Regions from separate parts of the Pseudanabaena minima str. Chao 2107 genome, predicted to be linked through region 1. Evidence: predicted binding sites of a transcription regulator. Region 1 holds the regulator's gene; each other region holds the start of a gene.
The links. Region 1 encodes HrcA, which represses chaperone genes, less so after heat shock. Its sites were predicted from a motif close to TTAGCACTCNNNNNNNNNGAGTGCTAA; they were not measured.
Positions count from the first base shown of each region.

Region 2: groES (co-chaperone GroES) is a predicted target of HrcA. The motif match lies at 3,097-3,123, and genes of this name have one in related genera.
Region 3: groES (co-chaperone GroES) is a predicted target of HrcA. The motif match lies at 3,277-3,303, and genes of this name have one in related genera.

Region 1 covers NZ_CP159508.1:3,089,539-3,095,723, forward strand. The annotation lists gene cpeB (C-phycoerythrin subunit beta) at 1-362, opposite strand, end outside; gene ABM313_RS14010 (ABC transporter ATP-binding protein) at 856-2,007, shown strand; gene ABM313_RS14015 (Uma2 family endonuclease) at 2,011-2,586, opposite strand; gene ABM313_RS14020 (hypothetical protein) at 2,677-2,883, opposite strand; gene hrcA (heat-inducible transcriptional repressor HrcA) at 3,066-4,130, opposite strand; gene ABM313_RS14030 (protein phosphatase 2C domain-containing protein) at 4,568-6,185, shown strand, end outside.
Region 2 covers NZ_CP159508.1:463,650-469,834, reverse strand. The annotation lists gene ABM313_RS02175 (O-antigen ligase family protein) at 1-639, opposite strand, end outside; gene groL (chaperonin GroEL) at 985-2,619, opposite strand; gene groES (co-chaperone GroES) at 2,737-3,048, opposite strand; gene petM (cytochrome b6-f complex subunit PetM) at 3,210-3,320, opposite strand; gene ABM313_RS02155 (hypothetical protein) at 3,572-4,150, opposite strand; gene ABM313_RS02150 (hypothetical protein) at 4,372-4,659, opposite strand; gene menB (1,4-dihydroxy-2-naphthoyl-CoA synthase) at 5,708-6,185, shown strand, end outside.
Region 3 covers NZ_CP159508.1:2,768,195-2,774,379, forward strand. The annotation lists gene ABM313_RS12580 (DUF1995 family protein) at 1-335, opposite strand, end outside; gene ABM313_RS12585 (Uma2 family endonuclease) at 371-961, opposite strand; gene groL (chaperonin GroEL) at 1,060-2,721, opposite strand; gene groES (co-chaperone GroES) at 2,871-3,182, opposite strand; gene ABM313_RS12600 (DUF29 domain-containing protein) at 3,416-3,898, opposite strand; gene ABM313_RS12605 (5-formyltetrahydrofolate cyclo-ligase) at 3,916-4,494, opposite strand; gene ilvD (dihydroxy-acid dehydratase) at 4,817-6,185, opposite strand, start outside.

The DNA of each region.
Region 1 (6,185 bases):
ACTCCAAGTGCAGAGTAGGTTTCTTTCAAACCATTCAAAGCGCGATCATCCAATACGGAAGAATCACCAGCCAACAAAGCATAGGTGACATAACGGAGGATGATTTCGGTGTCGCGTAAGCAAGCAGCAAAGCGACGGTTAGGATATAGGTTTCCACCAGCTTGGATTAAGCCTTGGTTTTCGCAAACGATACCTGCGATTGCATCGGAAACTGCACAGCTTGCATTGCTGGCGATCGCATTTACTGCGTCTAGGCGGCGGTTACCGCTAGCTACGAATGCTTTAAGAGCATTGATATCACTTACTACTGAAGTGCTAGCATCGGCTGTAACTACAGCTCTAGAAAAAGCGTCAAGTGGCATTTCGCTCTCCTTATAAATTAGTTATCTTATTAAAACGTTGTTTTTTTGCTTGTGTCATTCACAAGACATATAGAACATAAAAGATGAAGGTAGAGCTAGTCTCAACTATTAGAAACTAAGTAACATTCCTTAACAACTCCAGCAAAAATCTTGTTGTCAAACCCAAATAATTTTTAAAAGCCCTGCAAAGCAAGGCTTTTAAAAATTATTTGGGTTTGATTGCGATCGCCAAAGGTGTCAGGATATAAACCCAAAATAGATTGGCGACGCTTCGCGTCGCCAATCTATTTTGGGTTTGGATACGGTTATATTCGATCGCAAGGAGATAAAATTAACTCTGGGATTTTCGTCTCTTTAACTCCCTTCCCAGTCTAAAAATAGACATTAAAACCGAAAAATTAGTAGTACGGTGCTTTGCATTACACCACTAATTTGAACGGGAAAGGAATAGTTGCTGAAAATCTCAAAATCGACTTGATTAGGATGTTTTGCGATGGCTCCTGTGCGATTGTGTGGTGTGACCAAGAAATTTGGACAAAATGTTGTTCTGAAAGAAATTAATCTAGAGGTAGGAGATCGCGAATTCCTAGTTTTAGTAGGTCCTTCAGGCTGTGGAAAAAGTACTTTATTGCGCCTAATTGCTGGTTTAGAAGAGGTGAGCGATGGTTCGATCTACTTAGGCGATCGCCAAATCAATCATTTGCCGCCCAAGGTACGGGATATTGCCATGGTTTTCCAAAGTTACGCGCTTTATCCGCACATGACGGTTTACAACAATATTGCGTTTGGCTTGAGACGGCAGCGATCGCAAAATTCATCTCCTCTAGCTTGGTTTGCAGCAACAAGTAAAAAACAACGCGCCGAAATTGATCAAAGGGTGCAGCAGGTTGCGGAATCATTGCAAATTTCTCATTTATTGACGCGCAAACCGAAAGAATTATCAGGGGGTCAAAAACAAAGAGTTGCATTAGGCAGAGCGATCGCTCGTAATCCACAAGTATTTCTAATGGATGAGCCGTTATCAAATCTGGATGCCCAGTTACGCAGTGATACGCGATCGCAAATTGTGCAGTTACAAAAGCAATTACAAGTAACCACGATTTATGTCACCCATGATCAAGTAGAAGCAATGACAATGGGCGATAGGATTGTAGTTTTGAACAAGGGAGATATTCAACAAGTAGATACACCTCTGAATATTTATCGGAAACCCGCAAATCAATTTGTAGCTGGATTTATGGGTTCCCCTCCGATGAATTTTCTACCTGTAAATGTCGATAGCGACGGATTTTTAAAAGGGGAAAGTTTGATTAAGGAGTTCGCCATTAATGAATTGCCACTTAGAGAAATTGGTAGCGATCGCCCTTTCATTCTCGGATTTCGTCCTGAAGATTTACAACCAGCAACGTCGGCAGATGCACATCTTGAGGGAACTGTGGAACTCGTGGAAGCTCTTGGATCAGAAACAATTGTGTTATTGAAACTGCAAAATAGCGAATTAAGAGCGCGAGTTTCAGCAGATATTGGCTTAGAGCATCATTGGCAAATTGGCGATCACAGCTTCTGGCGAATTGATCTAAATAAACTTTATGCTTTTGATGCTGAATCTGGCATTACTTTGCATCATCCTTACAACAAGATTTAGCTTTCACCAAATGGAAGCTAGCTCTAAGACAAATTCGGGTAGAACAGTTTCACCAGAAAGCATAATTGGTGATTGGAGAACTTCCACTGGTTGTCCAATGCGATAAATTTCTACTTGGCGATCGCGACGATTAATTAGCCAACCGAGTCTCGCGCCGTTATCTTGATATTCTTGCATTTTGGCTTGGACAGTTGACAAACTATCGGTTCTCGACATTAACTCAATTACAAAATCTGGACAAATTGGCGCAAACTTAGATTGCTGTTCTGGTGTCAGCGCATCCCATCTTTCTTTTAAGATCCAACAGGCATCAGGCGATCGCATTGCACCATTAGGCAATATAAATCCTGCGGAAGAACCAAACGCGACACCTAACTTTTGGCGACGATTCCAAATTACCAAGTCCGCGCTAATTTCAATGCTACGCATTCCTGTATCACTACCTTCGGGAGCCATGATTGTAATATCTCCTTGAGCGCTGCGCTCGAATCTTAAATCACGATTTTTTTGGCAGAGTTGAAAAAACTTTTCATCTGTTAATTCAAATATTGGCTCTAGGCTGATAGTTAGGGCGTTCATAAAGAATATTTGCCTCTTGCTGCTAGGTATGGCAGATCCCAATTTTCATTATGACAGAATTATTACAGCAACCGAATAGGCGATCGCCTGCTAATCATCGGGAAACTGCCAACACATGATCCGTTCGACACTTTTGGAGCCACAACGACAGGCTTCAGCATGGGAAGCAACCCATTCATAATCACATTTGCGACAGTGATGTAGAACGTTGTTGATATTAGCGGCGGCAATGCGATCACGTCCTGCTTTGAGTTCTTCAGGTGTCAGGACAGATTCAGGATCATTGGGTGTAGTCATTACAAAATCGCCTTTACTTACTATTAGTAATACCAAAACAAAAAATGGCATAGCCATTTTTTGTTTTTAAAACCCTTGCCGAGTTTGGGTTTTAATTCATCAAAGTAGCTTCACACTTTAATGAATTGGGATAACTCCGTTTCTTCCAATGGAATAATTTCTTTCCAAACCTAAGACATGATCTACCATTTACTAATAGCATCTGTTAGATGTAATGCAGCAGCCTGTACTGAAGCGATCGCTCTTGTATAACCCAAGCGAGTTGGACCTAGTACCCCAACTGTTCCTACTGGCTTGTCATCACAGAGATAAGTACTAGAAATAAATGTACAGTTCTGAATTGGCTCAATGGATATTTCTGAACCGATTCTAATGCTAACCGAATTAGCAGAAGGAGTAGGCTGATCGACAATTAGCGCCATCAACGACGCGCGATCTGCTTCAAGCAACTGCACAATATTTTGCACCTGTCGCAAATTAGAAAACTCTGGCTGGCGTAATAGCTCAGTTAAACCACTAATAAACATCTGTCCCAAAGCTGTGCGATCGCATAATTTCATCAGTTGTTGCAAAGACTGCTGTAACAACACCGCATATTGCTGAAACTGACGATCAAGATCATCCCATTGCAAAGCGCTATTTAGCTCCGACCAGTTTTTATCGCGTAAATGTTCATTTAAGAAATTATTGAGAATATTTAATTCACCTTCTAGAACTTCGGGCTTAGTTTCACTGGGCAAATCCATCGTTACAGAAGCCGTATGATAAGTATCACTAACCGCGATCGCCATCACCTTGCAATGATCGACCATTACTAATTGCAAATGTCGAATTCGCATCGTTTGCATATTTGGGGCAGTAATCACCGCAATACAGCCACTTAAGGTCGCCAAGATTTGGGCAACATCTCGCAACACACCATCCAGACTGGACTTACCAAGTCGCTCATTTTTACTAGCAAGAAATTGATGCGTACTGTAGGTTAACTCGCTCGCAGGATCGATTAATTCATCAACATAGACTCGATAGCCAGAGTCCGAGGGGACACGCCCTGCCGATATATGGGGTTGATACAATAAACCACTGCGATCGAGCATATTCATCACATTACGAATCGTCGCAGGACTAATATCAAAGTCATATTCTGATACCAACGCCTTAGAACCGACTGGTTCCGCCGTTTGAATATAGTGATCGATGGTTGCCCAGAGAACTTTTTGTTCTCGATGGGTAAGTTGATGCTTCATAGGTTATAGCGATGTAATTAATGTTGAAAGTTGAAAAAATTCTAAAAAAGAGGTAATGATAAAAACTGGAAAATAAATCAAAAAATAAACGGAAGAAAAAAATAAGTATTAAATTTTTACTGTTAAATTTGACTTCTAACAATCAAAAGTCTAACTACTACAATAACCAGATTCTAAAGAAATCTGGTAACAAGTTGTACAAGCTCCTAATTTTTGTAGATTCGCAAGCCCTGAAGCACTGTATAAATACATAAAAATATTCTCTCTGTTTCGCTACAATAGCCAAATGTCTCTTGAACAAATAGGTCAAAACTTCTAACTTATAGGTAGGATATGGCTCAGCGCCTCCTATTCTTACCTTGACTATCAATAGTTCTAAGACATCTGTGCTTTTCACTATATTCACCACATAATTTTGGCAAGCGATCAATACCTTCATGGAAAAACAAGAGCAAGCTACGGCAGTTGAGCAGCAATATCTTTGGGCAGTCGGACTGGACACCGAAGCATTTCCCCCTGAATCTCTGATTGGCGATCGCTACCGTGTCCTCTCCTCACAAATTGTTGTCGATACAGATGCTTTTTCACTGCCAGAGCTACCCCTTGAATTTCAGACCTATGTGGTGTCTTATCTCAAGTTATCGCGTCTAAGCTTACATCTGCCGCGTCCTTACGGATTATTGCTAATCGGGGAAGAACTAAATCTTTCTGAAGTATTTTTGTTAGAAAATGTGCCAATTGATCGCCAAGGTAAGCTCTGTCCTACCCTAGCCGAGGCATGGGCTGAAGCATCAGCTCTGCGGCAAATTAATCTGCTGTGGCAAGTGCTAAACCTCTGGCAACCACTTGCTGAGCAGAACATGGCTCGTACCTTGATCGATTTCAAACTAGTACGTGTCGATGGGATGTGGGTGCGCTTGTTAGAATTGCAAGCGGATGTTGCGGCTGTGCATATCTCCCAATTAGGTGATATTTGGGTGCAATGGTTAGATCTGGCTAAGCCTGAGATTGCCGAACCGATCGCTGAATTTTTCTATAGTCTAGGGCGCGGAGAATACGACATTAACAGCGCGATCGCCTACCTCGATCAAATGGCACTCAAGGTGATGGAGGATCAGCCGCTCACAGTGCGGATCGCCAGTGCTAGTGATGTAGGGCAACAGCGTGAACATAACGAAGATGCTTGCTACCCCGATGTAAAGCGTCAAAAACGGACTGAACAGGCGGATAGTCTGCGCGATCGCTTAGCGATCGTATGTGATGGTCTGGGTGGACATGAAGGCGGAGAAGTGGCAAGTTCCCTCGCAATTAAGACTCTAGAGCAGCAGCTCAAAACTTTATTACAACAAGCTGAAAACGATCCTGATTTTTCTGCCCAAGGTTTTATTGCTCAACTGGAAATGGTGGCTCGCGTTGTCAATAATCAAATTGTTGCCATCAATGATCAGCAACAGCGACAAGCCCAGCAACGTATGGGGACAACGCTCGTCATGGCGGTGATACCGCGTCCCAACGGTAAGATGAGCAATGAAGTCTATGTGGTGCATGTGGGAGACAGCCGACTCTATTGCGTCACCAAAGATAATTTGCGTCAAGTCACCCTTGATGATGATGTAGCTACTCGTGAGACCACCCTTGGTTATAACTTCTATGCCTACTCTTCGCAGCGCATTGATGGGGGAGCATTGATCCAAGCTTTGGGGACAAGAGCCTCAGATATGCTTGTCCCTCGTGTACAAAGATTTTTTATTGACGAAGACTGCCTCTTGTTACTTTGCTCCGATGGCTTGAGTGATTTTGATCGGGTTGAACAAATTTGCGATCGCTACTTGCTCCCAGTTTTGAGTGAAAATAAGCCCCTTGACCGCAGTTGTCAGGATCTAATCGATCAAGCAAACGAGTTAAATGGGCATGACAATATTACGGTTGCGTTGATGCGTTGCCGCTTTGCACCAATTGATCCTGAGGAAGATCAGGTAGGTGAAAATGATAACTCCACATCAATTAGCACAGCTGAAGAAGAAGCGGATACTGAAGATATTCAGACTGAAACGG
Region 2 (6,185 bases), 2.6 Mb from region 1:
ACCAGTCAGAACAAGTACGCAAGTTCCTAGGGCTAACGCTATAGTAGCGATCACTTGTTGAGATTTGGAGATACTTTTAACTTTGCCAAGTGCAAAATGTAAAGCGATCGGTAAAATCATTAACAAGTAAGCAGCTGTTTCGTTGAAATGTCCAAAAAATGACTGAATGCGGCGATCAGGACTAAATCCCATCGGAATCGGGTAGCTATCAAAAATCACTTTTGGGAATATCCAATCAGGGCGATCGATAACGGCTTGTAAAATTCCAAATCCACTCACCATTAAGGAACTCAGTACCAATAACCATAAAAGATGAATAAATTGGGTAGAAGTACGAATAATATAGCTAGTAATGGCAGCTAAAAAAAAGTATGGTAAGAAATTCGCTAATCCACCCGCAGCAGTGGGAGGGTTAAAAGCGATGATGGTAGTGAAAATCATCCATAACGACAACCCGAAATAAGCTTGATTTACTGGTGAGGCGATCGCTCTCCATCCATAGCGAAACAGAACTCTCAAAGCTAGTAATGAAGCAAAAGCTGGCATAAAAACATTGCTAATAACCATAAAGATAGCAACACTTTGTAGCCAATTCCACTCTAATTTCAACTTATCATTTTCGGCTGATTTCCAGAGCATCCATTCACCTCACTATACTAATTACAAAAATAGCGTTGCTATTTTTGTAATTCAAAAACCTTGTTGAACTAGATTTCTAATTCTTGAAATCTAGCCTCACTTTCAAGAATTGGTATTATAGCGCTTCATACTTGAGCTTTGATTTCAAAACAAAAAAATGGCTACGCATTTTTTTGTTTTAAAAAACCTTACTGGGTTTGATTTTCAATTCACAAAAATGTTCCGACACTTTTGTGAATTGATATTTATAGTTATCGACAGTCTTGTCCTAATGCAAAAATAGAAGGGAGCGCTACGCACTCCCTTCTATTTTTGAGATTAAAATTCGCTTAGCGAACCCCTTAATTAGTAATCGAAGTCTCCGCCAGCACCCATAGCACCGCCACCGCTAGCAGCCTTGTCTTCTGGCTTATCAACAACAATACATTCAGTAGTTAAGATCATGCCAGCGATCGAAGCTGCGTTTTGCAATGCTGAGCGAGTCACCTTCGCAGGATCAACAATACCAGCTAAAAACATGTCTTCAAATTCACCAGACATCGCATTGAAGCCAATGTTGAAGTCTTTTTCGCGGACATTCTCAGCAATTACTGCACCGTTGAAACCAGCATTAGCAGCAATCCGCTTAACAGGAGCAGACAATGCTTTAGAAACAATGATTGCGCCAGTCAGTTCTTCGCCAGTCAGATTAGCTGTAGCCCAAGAGTGAAGCTCAGGAGCAAGGTGAACATAGGTTGTACCACCACCTGGAACGATACCTTCTTCAACGGCAGCTTTGGTTGCGTTAATCGCATCTTCAAGACGAAGTTTGCGATCCTTCATTTCGGTTTCAGTTGCAGCACCGACCTTGATTACGGCTACGCCACCAGATAGCTTAGCCAAACGCTCTTGTAGTTTTTCCTTGTCGTAGGAAGATTCAGTTTCTTCAATCTGACGACGGATTTGCTCAACGCGAGTCTTAACTGCGGCTTCATTACCATCAGCAACGATAGTAGTGCTGTCCTTGGTAATGATCACGCGGCGTGCTTTACCGAGTTGGTCAAGCTTGACTGCATCAAGGCGAAGTCCAGCATCTTCAGTGATTACTTGAGCGCCTGTGAGGGTTGCCAAATCTTCAAGCATCGCTTTGCGACGATCGCCAAATCCAGGAGACTTGATTGCAGCAACGTTGAGAACACCACGCAGACGGTTCACAACGAGAGTAGCAAGCGCTTCTTTTTCGATGTCTTCAGCGATGATGATCAGAGGACGACCAGAGCGAGCGACTTGTTCGAGAACAGGTACGAGTTCTTGAACTAGAGCAATTTTCTTGTCAGTGATCAAGAGAACTGGTTCTTCAAAAGAAGCTTCCATGCGCTCAGCATCGGTGACGAAATAAGGAGAGATATAGCCCTTGTCGAAGCGCATACCTTCAGTAATTTCCAATTCGGTGAACATGGATTTACCTTCTTCGAGGGAAATCACACCTTCTTTACCGACTTTATCCATCGCTTGAGCGATCATTGCACCGACTTCTTCATCGTTACCAGCCGAAATAGTTCCAACTTGAGCGATCGCCTTGGAATCTTCGATAGGCTTAGCGTGATCCTTGATCTTGCCAACCAAGAAAGCAGTTGCTTTATCAATACCGCGCTTGAGAGCGATCGAGTTAGCACCAGCCGCCACGTTACGTAGACCTTCTTTAACGATTGCATGGGCAAGAACTGTAGCAGTAGTAGTTCCATCACCAGCAGCATCATTGGTTTTAGAAGCAGCCTGACGAATTAAGGCTACGCCAGTATTTTCAACATTATCTTCTAGTTCAATTTCCTTAGCGATGGTTACACCATCATTAACAATTTGAGGAGAACCAAACTTCTTTTCAAGAACTACGTTACGACCTTTGGGACCTAGGGTCACAGCAACAGCTTCAGCCAAGATATCCATACCACGCTCTAGGGCGCGACGTGCATCTTCGTTGTAAATTATTTTTTTAGACATATTTTTTAATTGGGTAACTAGGTAAGGGGTTAACAAACAATTTGGTGATTGGTGATTGGTGATTGGGTTTCGATCTCAGTTGCCGATTACCAATTACCGATTACCAATTACCAGTGATTATGCAACGATCGCTAAAATATCTTTTTCTGCTAGCAGCACATACTCATCTGTGCCAAGTTTGATATCAGTGCCAGCGTACTTGGAGTACAAAACTTTGTCTCCTACTTTAACTTCGAGGGCTTGGCGCTCACCTTTGTCATCGAGTTTGCCAGGTCCTACAGCGGCGATTTCACCAACTTGAGGCTTTTCCTTTGCGGTTTCAGGCAAGAAAATTCCGCCTGCGGTTTTTTCTTCTTTAGCGCTTACTTTGATAAATACGCGATCGGCTAAAGGTTTTACAGTAGTTACGTTTAATGTCGTTGTTGCCATTGGTATTCACTCAGTTGACTAACATTTTTTGTTGTTGTCTAGAGTGGTTTAGCACTCTAGGTGACTGAGTGCTAATTTAACCGAAATGGTTGCAACGGCTATAGTGTGGTTTACCGAACTGATGAAACAAGAAGCGGCGCTAAGCGCCGCTTCTTGAAATATTAGGCTTCTTCTTGTTCTTCGCCTTGTAGCTTTAGTAAGAAGTATCCGAAGGCAATACCGACAGGAATTAATACCATCGATAAGACCATTGCATTACCAATTTCTCCCATGATTTTCTCTTTTAAATAAATAATATTGCTTTATATTGCTTTAGGAATTTTACCGTAAAACATAGGTCATACGCAGAGCGTAAGTACTTGTACAAAATAAATTTTCCAAGCCCGTAAAGTTGCACCCCTGCGGGGCGCAACTTTACCATCAGTTCACCGAAAGCTAAAAATGGTAAGAATCGCTAAGCGATTCTTACCATTTTTAGCCATTTGGGTCGTGTGGAGCACGACACAAATATATCGAACTCACATTAAATTATTACCTCGACATCGATCGCATCGGCATAGTCTTCATCGTTTCGCTCAACTTGACGCTCATTAGATTTATTAGATTTAGGAGAGCTTTGATCATTTTGATAACCTCCCATAATTTCAGCTGCGTCTAACCAAACTGGGCGAATCTCGTAGTGAACTCGCAAATTGCTTGGAGCGCTACGTTCAGCTTCACGCACAAAACGATTAGCTTCCCATTCTGCTTGGAATGTATTGATTAATTTGAGCGTTTTTAGGCGCTGTCTTTCTAGATATGTCCATACTTCCCAAGCATTATGTTCAGGTTCTTTGGGTATTTCCGTGGTTTCTTCCGAGTCAACAGATGATTCAGTATGATCGTCAGAATCGGGAGATTTTTGGTTATCACTGACAGGAGCATTACTCTGATCAACAAATTCGTCAGATGATGGCTTTACATGATCTTCGTCATGATGAGACTTATTAGTAACATCCTGTGATGCTGAAATCTCATCGATATCCTGCGATCGCGATAAACTTTTGATCTCTTTAGCTCGAACCTGTTTAACTGAAGATAAATCATCCGCGATCGTCTTCACTTCGATCGCTGTCTGTGACTGATCGACCCATCCTTTAAAAGTTACTTCTTCGCCATTGATGATAAGGCGATCGCCTACTTCTAACGCAAATCCTGCTAATGAGTTAAATAGTGGCTTCGCATTTGGTGATGAACTAAAGCCATTAGCACTATTATCATTTTGGTCGGAATTTTCTTCGTTGGGAGCCGATACATTTGCCTGACTAAATGTCCCTTTGTCAATCAGGCTCTGGACTCCCCCAATTGCGTCCTCAATTCGCTAATTTGAGAATGTAACGGAGCTAGACAATTCTCCACATATGTCAAAAGTTCGGGGTGCAATATAAATGGAGATTTTTCTGGTGATGTCTCTGGTGATGTTTCGGGCTTCTGCTCAAACTCTCGGCTGACCACGGCTAAAATCCAATCAGCGATCGCCTGTTGTTTGGCATCAGCTTGTGTCTTAATTTGGCTCAATAAAGGCAGAGGAAAACGAAGATTTACCTGTTTTGTCCTATGAGGAGTCGCCATTATTTGCCCTTACTTAAAATTTTTGAATATGTTTGCGAACTTAATTATAGCAATCGTCACCACCAAAACCCATATAGCGATTTTCATTGTGCTACTCACTTCACAACCAAAAATTAATGATGCAACGCGAAGAACCCCACCACTAATTCTTGGGATTTAGTGCTTATTCGTTTAGAATGGGAGGGGAGTATTGGTTCAATGAAAATCACAAAACCTTACAATATTAAAGAAGAAGCATCGCAATAATTGCGATGCTTCTTCTTTAGCTTTATAGACATTTCGTTAGCCGACAAGTTATTTGAATTGTAAAGGGGATTTCCCCAATGAAAGTGTAACCATTACCCACAAAGCTAAGCTAGAGCAGGCAAAAGCGGAAATAACTCCTAAGAAAAAGCTATTCCATACAATAATCATTTTGCTTTTCTCCTGAGCACAGATTCTAGCCGTACAGTCATAATATTTATAGCTTAGTATCTTATAAGCTGTCTGTGTGATATCTGACAAAATTTAACAATTTATCAAAGACTATTAAAATAAAAAATTTGTTCCAGATTTTGCATGTTTTATTTGCCGAAGCACTAAAAGGCTTAGTAGAATCAGAAATTTTGGCTTGGAGACCAAGCACCTACCATTAGAAAAATGTAGGGATTTGGAAACCAAATCCTCTTGCAAGATGGCATTAAAACATGAGGGCTATCTTTAGGCATATATAGCTATAGTCACCTGTATCAGGACAAATTAAAAAACAAATAGTGTGAGGCGGCGCTTTGCGCCGCCTCACACTATTTGTTTTTTATGTCCTAACAAGCATGGCGACAGCTATAGCAATGCAAAACAAATCAAAACCCAAAATACAAGTAACAGCGCTTCGCGCTGTTACTTGTATTTTGGGTTTTAAACCTTTGGTTGCTGTCATTTTTCGCTATTTGCGTCGTGCGAAGCACGACGCAAATAGCTATATCTAGACTCAAGTGTGTTTAGATGAAAAAAGATATGTCGGCTTTAGCCGATGATAAAATGAGTTTCTGTACTTTTCTATCTCAAAACCATGACTGATTGGCAGATCGCCGCCGAATTTGAAGACATTCTCTATCACAAAGCCGATGGAATGGCAAAGATCACAATTAATCGCCCCCAAGTTCGTAATGCTTTTCGTCCAAAAACGATTACAGAAATGATTGCGGCTTTTGCGGATGCACGAGAAGATGTGGAGATTGGAGTAGTTTTGCTAACGGGCGCAGGTCCTGCAGATGATGGTAAATATGCCTTTTGTGCAGGGGGCGATCAGAAAGTGCGTGGCGATGGTGGCTACATTTCTGAGTCTGGCGTACCACGTTTGAATGTGCTCGATTTGCAGCGATTAATTCGCACCATGCCTCAGCCTGTAATTGCATTGGTTGCTGGTTATGCGATCGGTGGCGGTCATGTGCTGCATGTAGTCTGCGATCTAACGATCGCCGCCGATAATGCTATTTTTGGTCAGACGGGACCAATGGTAGGTAGTTTTGATGGTGGGTTTGGGGCTT
Region 3 (6,185 bases), 320 kb from region 1:
GAAGTTGGCTCAATTAAGAGAAATGCTTGATCTTCTTCGCGAATGGCTCTGCGTCCCTCGTTGACACCACGCACTGACACTTCAAGATCTGCCCATTCACGTTTTGCTAGCGCCGCCGCTCCTGCGTCCGAGAAGATGGCTTGCCATGCATTGCCATAGCGATGATTAAAACTAGCCGCAAATTCATAGGCGATCGGCAATGCTTTGAGTTCAGGAAATCGTAGATCGGCAATGACGCGAGTAGCACCATCGGCGATCGCCTGATGCGTCGCGGCGATCGCTTGCTCGATAGCATCTTCTAAATGGTCTGGAATTAAGATTGGCTCTTGCGTCATAAATGATTATTTTTAAAGTTATTAAAAGCTGCGAATCATTTTAGCAGGTTGCCAAAAACTTGATTGGCGGTCAATTTCAAATTGGGGAAAGTTGGTGATTGTGTAATCTCATCACCTACATATTCACTAACTTCATACCAGCCATCATCAAGCCTAAAAATGGTGATTTTCTTGATCAATGGATCGACAACCCAATATTCCAAAATACCTAATACGCTATATTCACCACGCTTAGCTCGATATTCGGTACTTTTGGTTGACTCGCTTACAACTTCCACAACTAAAATCGGCGGTGGTTGATTGATTTCGATAATTGCCTCACAAGTTTGCAGCGATCGCCATTGAGCTTTTGGCATCACTACCAAATCTGGAATTCGACAGGTATCCCATCTGCCGCCTTTGGGACTCCGAATACCAACTAACGCAGGTAATACAGCCCAGTCTTGATTTTGCTCAGCAATATCGACTTCGAGATTTTTTTCCAAAACCTTGATCACTGCGCCATGTTGCCCTGTCCCCAGACTCATCGGAATTAGCTCTCCATTTACCAACTCATAGCGATAGTCAGTCCCATCAATATACTTGAGGTACTCCGCAAAATTTAGGCGATCGCTTGCAATAGTCATAGCAAGTTTTGGTAATAACTTCACTTGAGTTTAACGCCAAAAAGGAGAGGTTACGCTAAGCGTAACCTCTCCTTTTTGGGGGAATCTATGGACGATGATTACATCATGCCGCCCATACCGCCCATGCCACCCATGCCGCCCATGCCGCCCATACCAGCAGCAGCACCAGCACCAGCATTCTTCTCTGGTTTTTCAACAACTAGAGCTTCAGTGGTCAAAACCATGCCAGCAACGGAAGCAGCGTTTTGCAATGCAGAACGGACAACCTTAGCGGGGTCAATGATACCAGTCGCGATCAAGTCAACGTACTCGCCTTTGAGTGCATCAAAGCCATGATTGAAAGGAAGTTGCTTAACTTTTTCAACAACAACAGTACCTTCTAAACCAGCGTTGTCGCTGATTTGACGAAGAGGTGCGGAGAGAGAGCGAGATACGATTTCTGCACCGATCGCTTCTTCATTCTTCAAGGTTGCTTTGAAGCCTTGCAATTCTACAGCGAGGTGAGCAAGGGTTGCACCACCACCAGGAACGATGCCTTCTTCAACCGCAGCGCGGGTGGAGTTTAGAGCGTCTTCGATGCGGAGCTTACGATCCTTAAGTTCGGTTTCCGTAGCAGCACCGACCTTGATTACAGCTACGCCACCAGAGAGTTTTGCAATCCTTTCTTGGAGCTTTTCTTTGTCATAGTCAGAGTCACTGAGTTCCAATTCCTTGCGGATTTGAGCAACGCGCTTGTCAACGTTAGCTTTGTTAGAAACGTCAGAAACAATGGTGGTTTTGTCCTTAGAAATGGTGATCTTGCGAGCAGTACCTAGCATTTCGAGGGTTGCAGCGCTTAGTTCTAAACCAGTGTCTTCTGAAATTACTTGACCATCGGTAAGAACGGCAATATCTTGCAACATTGCTTTACGGCGATCGCCAAAACCAGGAGCTTTGATTGCAGCAATATTCAGAGAACCTCTAAGCTTGTTCACCACTAAAGTTGCGAGAGCTTCACCTTCAACATCTTCAGAGATGATGACCAAGGGAGAACCAGAACGAGCCGCTTTTTCAAGGATTGGAACGAGGTCTTGAATTACATTGATCTTCTTATCAGTGATCAAGATTCTGGCATTCTCAAATTCCACCAACTGACGTTCGCTGTCGGTGACGAAGTAAGGAGAAATATAGCCGCGATCGAGTTGCATACCTTCGACAACTTCCAATTCGGTTGTGAGGGACTTAGACTCTTCAACAGTAATTACGCCATCTTTGCCAACTTTGTCCATAGCATGAGCGATCATTTCGCCAACTTCGGAGTCATTACCAGCCGAAATGGTAGCAATCTGAGCAATTTCAGCATTGGAGTCAACTGCTTTCGCCTTTTGAGCAATTACATCAACTAGATGAGCAACTGCCTTTTCGATACCGCGACGCACACCCACTGGATTTGCACCTGCGGCAACGTTCTTCAAACCTTCGCGAATCATTTCTTGAGCCAAAACGGTGGCGCTGGTGGTTCCGTCGCCTGCTACGTCGTTGGTTTTAGAAGCAACTTCGCGAATCAGTTGAGCGCCTGCATTTTCTAAGGGATCTTCTAATTCAATTTCTTTGGCAATGCTCACACCGTCATTGATGATTTGAGGAGCGCCATATTTCTTTTCGAGAACTACGTTACGACCTTTGGGGCCGAGGGTGACGCGCACTGCATCAGCCAACGCATTGACACCACGCTCAAGGGCGCGGCGAGATTCTTCATCAAATACTACGATTTTTGCCATTTTCTTTTAATTTATTTGGTAATTTGGTACTTGGAAGGCTTTTAGCTTTCGGCTCTTAGCTTGAGAAATATCTGTTCATTTATCAATCTAGTGAAGTAGCAATCCAAAAAAGCTAATCACTAATCGCTAACAGCTAATTGCTCTTAGCTCTATTCAACGATCGCGAGAATATCTCTTTCTGCAAGGAGCAAATAATCTACGCTTTCGATTTTGACTTCAGTGCCTGCATACTTGGAGTAAAGAACTTTATCGCCTGCTTTGACTTCTAGCGCTACACGAGTACCTTTATCATTGCGTGCGCCAGGACCAACGGCAGTTACTTCACCGATTTGGGGCTTTTCTTGTGCTGTGTCTGGCAAGAAAATACCGCCTACAGTTTTTTCTTCTTTTGTTGCTACTTTAACCAATAGGCGATCGCCTAGAGGTTGTAATGTACCAGTATTTAGGGTTAACGATGCCACTATGCCATACCTCCTTAAAATCTAATCAGAGCGGACTTTGCAAGTGATGACTCAAGGTGGAATTTTCATTTCACTCAGTCACACATTGCGTGCGTTAGCACTCTGTCTCACTGAGTGCCAATATACTGCGAAAAGAGTCAGTAACTAGATCGGCTTACCGTACAAACAAAGAACCGATTTTTGGTGGTGCAGCGTAGCCACAACCTCAAAAATCAGTTCTTGATTAACCTTTGCTATTCAGGTAGATATTCTTCATCTATGACTTGATCGTGAGTAAAGGGAGATTCTGGAGGGAAAGTGTGGCTTGGTAGTCCTGTTTCGATCACAGCAAGTTTTTTGGCATCTAGATAAACATCAGCAAACTCCTGCAAAAAATGTCTCTTGAGGCTAGGACTATTTTTGAAAGCTTTGCGCATTCTCTGGCGATGCTCAGCTAGGGTATATAGCCAACTATTAGAGCGTTTTTCGGGTTGGTATTTGTATTTGAGTAAATGCATGAGAATAACTTTTAAATTGCTCTCTAGTGATTGTTTTTGGCTATTACCCATGTCTTCAATTTCTTCAAGCAAATTTTCCAAGTCCAAATCTCTAAGTTTGCCTTGGCGCAACAACACCAATGCTTGCTCTATCCACAGACAGAAGTCCTCTTCATAGAGATCATGATGGGATTTGATGTGCGGTTTGTCTGTTTGCGGTTTGTCTGATGCGATCGCCATATTTGACCAGTTGAACGCTAAAGTAATCCTAGCATTAAGGCTTTTGAGTCAGTAAAAATGGCATCTAGTGGTACATCCCAAGCATCATGGGGCAGTTCATCTACATAAAACTCATCGAAGATCACTCCTGCTTTAAATCCTGTAGAGTTAGGTAACCAGCGATCATAAAAGCCACCACCATAGCCCAGTCGATAACCTTGGCGATCGCAAGCCACCGCAGGAATCAAAATTAGATCAATATTCTGTAAATCCATAAAGGGCAAGTCATGGCGCGGCTCCAGAATGCCAAAGGCTCCCGATCGCATGTTGTTGTCAAAATCAGCGATCGCCACTTGATGCCAAATCAGATCTTTTTCGACACAGCGAGAAAAGCCCCAATTCTTGTCAGGGAATATTTGCCACAGGGGGCTTAAATCTGGTTCTTGGCGAAAACTGCTAAATGTCAATATATTTTGCGCCTGTTGAAAAATTTGCCAATCGCAGAGGCGATCGCATAGTGCTTGACTTTTTTGTTGCCAAATTTCATGGGGGATTTGCCGACGTTGGTTGAGCAATGTGCGTCTAAGTTGTTTTTTTGTTGGCGGAAAATCTGTCATTTTATCTTAGTGGTGCAGAAAACTTTTGGCGTATCAAATAAGATGGTGAGACCTAGTTTAAGACAAGCCTGCAAACACCTATACTCGTTGATGTTGCCATTATGAACATGCACTTACACAAAAAATTTATATTCGCTTGTTTTTTGAAAGCCTTGCTAGATAAGGGTTTCAAAAACGCCTAGAGTTTTCTGCACCACTAAGGTCATTTTATATCGCTTGTAAGGCTGTGAAATCAAGCCCAAGAATTAGTGATGCGGCGCTTCGCGCCGCATCACTAATTCTTGGGCTTTAATGTCTATTTTCACACTGGAAAGGGAGTAATTTAGTACAGGTCTAAATCAGTCACTGCACCTTTGCTGCTAGTCGAAACTAACTTGGCATATTTTGCTAAAACTCCCTTGGTGTAGCGAGGCGCAGGAGCCTTCCAATTCGCACGACGGCTAGCTAGTTCCTCATCGCTGACATTGAGTTGAATCAAACGCTGATGGGCATCAATCGTGATCGAGTCACCTTCTTGGACTAAAGCGATCGTTCCACCCACAAAAGCTTCAGGGGCGACGTGACCAACCACCATTCCGTAAGTACCACCAGAGAAACGACCATCGGTGATTAAACCTACGGAGTCGCCTAAACCAGCACCGATAATTGCACTTGTTGGCGCAAGCATTTCACGCATCCCAGGTCCACCCTTAGGACCTTCGTAGCGAATTACCAGAATGTCCCCTGCATTGATCTTATTATCGAGAATCGCTGCAAGAGAATCTTCTTCTGATTCAAAAACACGCGCAGGTCCAGTAATGATCGGATTCTTTACGCCAGAGATTTTGGCTACTGCACCTTCTTCAGCAAGATTTCCTCTCAGAACTGCGAGATGTCCTTGCTTGTACATGGGGCGATCCCAAGGACGAATTACATCTTGATCGGCGCGAGGCTCGGCAGGAATATCTTTGAGAACTTCTTCAATGGTTTGACCAGTAATCGTGATGCAATCACCATGTAATAAGCCATGAACTAAGAGCATCTTCATCACTTGAGGAATACCACCTGCTTTATGGAGGTCAGTAGCTACATACTTTCCTGATGGCTTAAGGTCACAGAGTACGGGAACACGCTCGCGGATGCGCTCGAAATCGTCGAGATGCCATTCCACACCTGCGGAATAGGCGATCGCTAAAAAGTGTAAGACTGCATTAGTAGAACCACCCACAGCCATAACTACGGAAATGGCATTCTCAATCGATTTACGAGTGATGATGTCGCGAGGTAATAGATTATTGCGAATCGCGTTAACTAGAACCGTACCAGCAAGTTCAGTATTGGTTGCCTTTTCAGGTGCAACGGCAGACATGGTAGAGGAATACATCAAGCTCATGCCCATTGCTTCAAAAGCTGAAGACATGGTGTTAGCAGTATACATACCACCGCAGGAACCAGCCCCAGGGCAAGCATTGCGCTCAACTGAATTGAGTCTGACTTCATCAATTCGACCTGCGCTATATTGACCAACGGCTTCAAAAGAACTAACTACAGTCAAATCTTCGCCATCAAGATGTCCAGGTTCGATCGTGCCACCATAGACAAAGATTGCAGGAATGTTCATTCTTGCCATAGCAATCATCGCCCCCGGCATATTCTTATCACAGCCACCGATCGCCAAAACCCCATCCATACTTTGACCAGTACAGGCTGTT